Sagittula sp. P11: one gene and its partner. The protein of the gene in region 1 interacts with the protein of each later gene in a pairwise test. Links are inferred from orthologs where the notes say so. Each region holds a gene or a part of one and is shown in the gene's direction. Other genes may lie near its edges. The genes, in order: nth and aceE.

Region 1 (3,196 bases):
CTTTATGGCGGCGATCAGGTCCTGCGGCATGGGCGCTCCTCCTCCGGGTGGGGCGGAGTTTAGGGGCGCTGGCCGGGTCTGCAAGGGGCTGCTCAGGCTTCGAGCCGCGCCGATTCCCATGCCAGCAGCGCGCGTTTCACCGGGATGCCCCAGTGGTAGCCGCCGAGCCCGCCGGATTTGCGCAGGGCGCGGTGGCAGGGGATCAGGAAGCTGATCGGGTTGCGGCCCACGGCGGTGCCCACGGCGCGCACGGCCTTCGGATGGCCGATGGCCTCGGCGATTTCCGAGTAGGTGGTGACATGGCCGGAGGGGATGCGCATGAGGGCCTCCCAGACCTTGATCTGGAAGGGCGCGCCGATCAGGAAGAGCGGCACCGGCCCCTCGGCCTGCTGGCCGAAGGCGGCGATCACCCAGGGGCGCAGGCGCATCGGGTCCTCGACATAGGTGGCGTTGGGCCAGCGGCCGGTGAGGTCCTGCATGGCGTGTTCCTCGGTCGTTTCCGCCGAGAAGGCGATGCCGCAGATGCCCTTGTCGGTGCCCATGACGAGCGCCGGGCCGAAGGGGCTTTCGAACCAGCCCCAGTAGATGGTGAGCCCCAGCCCGCCGCGGGCGAAGTCGCCGGGGCTCATCGCCTCCCACCTGAGGAAGAGGTCGTGCAGGCGGCCGCCGCCGGAGAGCCCGGTGGCGAGCGCGGTTTCCAGCGTGGTGAAACGGTCCTGCAGCAGCGCCTTGGCGTGGCCCAGGGTGAAGTACTGCTGCAGCCGCTTCGGCGAAACGCCCGCCCACTGGCTGAAGAGCCGCTGGAAGTGGGCGGGCGACATGCGCATCTCGGCCGCGAGCTGGTCGAGGGTGGCCTTCGGCCCGAGGCGGTCGACCGCCTCGATGGCGCGGGCCATGACGTGGTAGTGGTAGCTTTCGGTGTCGTCCCTGGGCATGGCGCTGGCTCCTTTGGGGGGAAGATAGCGTGGGGCGCGGGGGCTGCGCAGCCCGTTTCTTGCGGTTTTGGGCCCGGCCTGTCCGGGCGGCGCGGGATCCTTCGGGGCGGAGGGGGCGCTGCCCCCGCCTTCGGCCCCCCAGAGGTATTTTTGCCAAGATGAAGGGCGGGGGGCGGCGCGGTGCTTGCGGGCGGGCGCGCGAGCGGGCATGACGGTTTCATGGCCAGGCAGATGGATTATCACACCCTGCGTGAGGTGTTCTCGCGCTTCCGGGCGGCGGAGGCCGAGCCGAAGGGCGAACTGAACCACGTGAACGCCTACACGCTGGTGGTCGCGGTGGCGCTGTCGGCGCAGGCGACGGACGCGGGCGTGAACAAGGCGACGGCGGGGCTGTTCGCCGTGGCGGACACGCCGGAGAAGATGCTGGCGCTGGGCGAAGAGGGGCTGATCGAGCACATCAAGACGATCGGGCTGTTCCGCAACAAGGCGAAGAACGTCATCAAGCTGTCGCGCATCCTCGTGGAGGAGTACGGCGGCGAGGTGCCCTGTTCGCGCGCCGCGCTGGAATCGCTGCCCGGTGTGGGGCGGAAGACGGCGAATGTCGTGCTGAACATGTGGTGGCATTACCCGGCGCAGGCGGTGGACACGCATATCTTCCGGGTCGGCAACCGGACGGGGATCTGTCCGGGCAAGGACGTGGTCGCCGTGGAGCGGGCCATCGAGGATCACGTGCCGGTGGATTTCCAGCAGCACGCGCATCACTGGCTGATCCTGCACGGGCGCTACATCTGCGTGGCGCGTAAACCGAAATGCAAGGCGTGTCTCATAAACGATCTCTGCCCGTTCGAGGAAAAGACCGCATGAGCCATCGCGTGAACGTGCCCCACCGGGTGCCGCCGGCACCGGGGACCGGGGCCTGTCGTGCCGCTGTTCGTGGAACGGACGGCGGTTGGCGGAAGGCGGGTGCGGTTGTCGGGCTTACCGGACGGGCGGATGTCCGGGGCGCGTCCTTTGCGCAGATCGACCTGACTGAAATTTCCACCCGGATGGACGTCCTTCCGGTGGCGTGCACCCTGAGCCGCCCGGCCCGGGGCCTTGCCCGCCGCGCGGATGCCATCCTGCAGGAGTAAGACCTCATGAAGAAGTACCAGGTTGTCGGGATCGGCAACGCCATCGTCGATGTGCTGACCCGGGAGAGCGACAGGTTCCTCGACCTCATGGGCATCCAGAAGGGCATCATGCAACTGGTGGAGCGCGAACGCGCGGAACACCTTTACGGCGCGATGAAGGACCGGGTGGAGGCGCCCGGCGGCTCTGTCGCCAACACGCTGGCCGGGATCGGCGCCATGGGGCTCAGGACCGGGTTCATCGGGCGGGTGCGGGACGACGCGCTTGGCCGGTTCTACGCCGATGCCATGGCCGACGACGGCACCGATTTCGTCAACCCGCCGGTGGCGGGCGGCGAGCTGCCGACCTCGCGTTCGATGATCTTCGTCTCGCCCGACGGGGAGCGGTCGATGAACACCTACCTCGGGATCTCGGCCGAGCTGGCGCCGGAGGATGTCTCGGAGGAGGTGGCCGCGGAGGCGGAGATCCTGTTCCTCGAAGGCTACCTCTTCGACAAGGACAAGGGGAAAGAGGCCTTCCTGAAGGCGGCGCGGTCCTGCCGGGCGGCGGGCGGCAAGGTGGGCATCGCGATCTCCGACCCGTTCTGCGTGGAACGGCACCGGGAAGATTTCCTGCGGCTGATCGAGCACGAGATGGACTATGTCATCGGCAATGAGGCGGAGATCCGGTCGCTCTACGGCAACGACAACCTCGAGGCCGACCTGAAGGCGGTGGGCGCGATCTGCCCGCTGGTGGTCTGCACCCGGTCGGGCGACGGCGTGTCTGTGCTGCGGGACGGCACGCGGACGGACGTCCCGGTGGAAAAGATCGTGCCGGTGGATGCGACCGGGGCAGGCGACCAGTTCGCTGCCGGTTTCCTTTACGGTCTGGCGACCGGGCGCGACATGGCCACCGCCGGCCGCATGGGCACCGTCGCCGCGCGCGAGGTGATCGGCCACATGGGACCGCGTCCGGAGGCCAACGTCATGGGCCTGTTCCGTCAGAAGGGCCTGGTCTGAGGGGCGCATCGCGTGATGTGCCGGGGCGGCCTGCGCCCCGGTTCGCTGACCCCGATCCCGGCCCTGATCCCCGCCCTGACGCGGCGCCCGGCCCGGGGGTGCGGGCGCTCTGACGCCGGTTGGCGTCTTTTTTAA
Region 2 (3,575 bases), 420 kb from region 1 along the record:
CCTCGACCGGCATTTCGGGATGGCCGCGAAGGACATCGAAGACATTCGCATCAGCGCCGACAAGGCCGGTAAGCGGGCGAGAAGACTGGATAATTTCGATTTCGAGGAACTGTCCGAAGAGCCTTTGGTGCTGACCGACCGGACCGCGCAGCCGGTTCCGCAGAAGTAGTTTAACACTGAACTATTAGCTATGCGCTCCGCGTCCCAAGTTATGCGCCCCGCGCATGGACGTTATGCGGCGGGTAATCTGCCGCTCCGTCACGCCCCCTGATAGACCCCACTTTAACCATGGGAGGATTGTGCTAGGCTTCTCCCCAATGGGCAGTTTGCTTCGGCAAGGCTGTGGAATTGTTTAGAGCTAAACCAATGCCGCACTGCGGCATCGGTGGCAGGAGGAGAATACATGAAAGACGCTCCCCAGGATCTTGATCCGGTCGAATCCCAGGAATGGCAGGAAGCCATCGAGGATGTGATCGAGCGCGACGGTGCGGACCGTGCGCATTTCCTGTTGGACAAGGCGGTTCAGCGCGCAAGGGCAGCCGGGGCAAGGCTGCCCTTTTCTGCGACGACCCCTTACCAGAACACCATTTCGCCGGACGACGAGGTCGACATGCCCGGCGATGCGGAGATGGAATGGCGCATCCGCACCATCAACCGCTGGAACGCCATGGCGACGGTGGTGAAGCGGAACAAGGAATCCTCCGAATACGGCGGCCACATCGCATCGTTCGCGTCCTCTGCCGCGCTCTATGACGTGGGCCTCAACCACTTCTGGCGCTCCAAGAGCGCGATCCACGGCGGCGATCTGGTGTTCTTCCAGGGCCACGTGATCCCCGGCATCTACGCGCGCTCCTTCATGGAGGGCCGGATCAGCGAGGAGCAGCTGAAGCTGTTCCGTTCCGAAGTCGGCGGCGAGGGTCTTTCCTCCTACCCGCACCCCTGGCTGATGCCCGACTACTGGCAGTTCCCGACGGTCAGCATGGGCCTCGGCCCGCTGATGGCGATCTACCAGGCACGGTTCATGAAATACATGCACAACCGCGGCCACATCGACATGGGCGACCGCAAGGTCTGGGCCTTCCTCGGCGACGGCGAGATGGACGAGCCGGAATCGCTGGGCGCCATCCACCTGGCCGCCCGCGAAGGGCTCGACAACCTGATCTTCGTGGTGAACTGCAACCTGCAGCGCCTCGACGGTCCGGTGCGCGGCAACTCCAAGATCGTGCAGGAGCTCGAGGGCAACTTCCGCGGCTCCGGCTGGGATGTCATCAAGCTGCTCTGGGGCCGGGGCTGGGACGAGCTTCTGGAACAGGACACCTCCGGCAAGCTGCGCCAGCTGATGGACGAGACCATCGACGGCGACTACCAGACCTTCAAGTCGAAGGACGGCGCCTACATCCGCAAGCATTTCTTTGGCAAGTACCCGGAGACCGCCGAACTGGTGAAGGACTGGACCGACGACCAGATCTGGGCGCTGCGCCGCGGCGGCCACGATCCGAAGAAGGTCTACAACGCCTTCCTGCGCGCCACGAAGTCCGAAGGTCAGCCGACCGTCCTGCTGGTGAAGACCGTCAAGGGCTACGGCATGGGCACCGCCGGCGAGGGCCAGAACACCACCCACCAGCAGAAGAAGATGCAGGTGGACCAGCTCAAGGCGATGCGCGACCGCTTCCGCATCCCGGTGACCGACGAGGAACTGGAAAAGGGCGACGCGCCCTTCGTGACGCTGAACAACGCGCAGAAGGCCTACCTTGCCGAGAAGCGCAAGGAACTGGGCGGGGCCTTCCCCAAGCGGTTCACCGACGCGCCGAAGCTGGAGATCCCGCAACTCGACGCTTTCAAGAAGGAGCTGCAGGATTCCGGCGACCGCGAGTTCTCGACCACGATGGCCTTTGTCCGCATCCTGACCACGCTCCTGCGGGACAAGAAGGTGGGCAAGCAGGTCGTGCCGATCGTGCCGGACGAAAGCCGCACCTTCGGGATGGAAGGGCTGTTCCGGTCGGTGGGCATCTACAATCCGAAGGGGCAGCTTTATACCCCCGAAGACCGTGAACAGATGTCCTACTACAAGGAATCGAAGGACGGCCAGGTGCTGCAGGAAGGCATCAACGAGGCCGGTGCCATGGCGGACTGGATCGCGGCGGCAACGTCGTATTCCAACCACGGCGTCCCGATGATCCCGTTCTACATCTACTACTCGATGTTCGGCTTCCAGCGGATCGGCGATCTCGCCTGGGCCGCCGGTGACAGCCGTGCGCGCGGCTTCATGCTGGGTGGCACCGCCGGGCGGACCACGCTGAACGGCGAGGGCCTGCAGCACGAGGACGGCCACAGCCACATCCTTGCCGGGACCATCCCGAACTGCATCAGCTACGACCCGACCTTCTCCTACGAGGTGGCGGTGATCGTGCAGAACGGCCTGCAGCGGATGTTCGTGGACCAGGAGGACGTCTACTTCTACCTGACCCTGATGAACGAGAACTACCATCACCCGGAAATGCCGATGGGCGCCGAAGAGGGCATCATCAAGGGCCTCTACCGGATGAAGAAGGCCGACAAGCCCGCCAAGAAGCACGTCAACCTGATGGGCTCCGGCACGATCCTCGTGCAGGCGATCAAGGCAGCGAAGATGCTGGAGGAGGACTTTGCCGTCACTTCCGACATCTGGTCGGCGACCTCGTTCAACGAACTCGCCCGCGACTACCAGGACTGCGAGCGGCACAACCGTCTCAACCCGTTCGCGGAAGAGCGGGTGCCCTACATCACCCAGACCCTGACCAACGTGCAGGGCCCGATCGTGGTGGCGACCGACTACATGAAGAACTACGCCGAACAGGTGCGCGGTGCGGTCAAGCAGCGCTTCACCGTGCTGGGCACCGACGGCTTCGGCCGCTCGGACAGCCGGGTGAACCTGCGCAAGTTCTTCGAGGTGGACGCCAACCACATCGCCGCCGCGGCGATGGTGGACCTTTGGCGCGAAGGCGTCGTCTCGGACAAGGATCTCGAGGCGGCCATGAAGAAATACGACATCGACGGCGGCAAGCCGAACCCGCGTTTGGTTTGACGGCACGAGGAGGGAATACGAATGGCAACCGAAGTTAAAGTGCCGGACATCGGCGATTTCACCGATGTCCCGGTGGTCAGCATCCTTGTGAGCGTCGGCGACACCGTCGCGGAAGAGGACGCGCTGATCGAACTGGAATCCGACAAGGCGACGATGGAAGTGCCGTCGTCCGCCGCGGGCAAGGTGAAGGAGATCCTGGTCTCCGAAGGCGACAAGGTGTCCGAAGGCACCGTCATCATCCTGCTGGAAGGCGACGACGCGGGCGCCGCCAAGGAAGAGAAGTCCGAGGCGCCCAAGGAAGAGTCGAAGGACACCTCCAAGAGCGAATCCAAGGACGCGCCGAAGGAGTCCTCTGCCGGACAGCAGGCCGCCCCGGCGCCCTCTGCCGTGACCGACAAGGGGTTCAACAAGGTCCACGCCTCGCCGTCCGTCCGGGCATTCGCCCGCCGGGTCGAGGTCGACCTCGCCCATGTGAACGGGTCGGGCCGCAAGGGCCGCATCCTGCGCGAGG

What was found.
Region 2: the proteins of nth (region 1) and aceE interact in binary tests that used the Escherichia coli proteins (3 or more experiments, as listed by UniProt). The link is inferred for Sagittula sp. P11 from one-to-one orthologs.

The regions. Positions count from the first base shown.
Region 1 is NZ_CP021913.1:2,306,815-2,310,010, reverse strand. Bases 96-2,976 are described here. They hold nth (endonuclease III), read left to right. Parts: upstream 96-1,154; coding sequence 1,155-1,799; downstream 1,800-2,976. Other genes in these bases: CDO87_RS11175 (adenosine kinase), read left to right, coding at 2,072-2,976; CDO87_RS11190 (methylated-DNA--[protein]-cysteine S-methyltransferase), read right to left, coding at 96-935. In the rest of the region: CDO87_RS11195 (heme-degrading domain-containing protein), read right to left, coding at 1-30; more of CDO87_RS11190, read right to left, coding at 93-95; more of CDO87_RS11175, read left to right, coding at 2,977-3,061. UniProt on the Escherichia coli protein: DNA repair enzyme that has both DNA N-glycosylase activity and AP-lyase activity. The DNA N-glycosylase activity releases various damaged pyrimidines from DNA by cleaving the N-glycosidic bond, leaving an AP (apurinic/apyrimidinic) site.
Region 2 is NZ_CP021913.1:1,887,919-1,891,493, reverse strand. Bases 5-3,264 are described here. They hold aceE (pyruvate dehydrogenase (acetyl-transferring), homodimeric type), read left to right. Parts: upstream 5-403; coding sequence 404-3,064; downstream 3,065-3,264. Other genes in these bases: aceF (dihydrolipoyllysine-residue acetyltransferase), read left to right, coding at 3,086-3,264; CDO87_RS09250 (DNA recombination protein RmuC), read left to right, coding at 5-169. In the rest of the region: more of CDO87_RS09250, read left to right, coding at 1-4; more of aceF, read left to right, coding at 3,265-3,575. UniProt on the Escherichia coli protein: Component of the pyruvate dehydrogenase (PDH) complex, that catalyzes the overall conversion of pyruvate to acetyl-CoA and CO(2).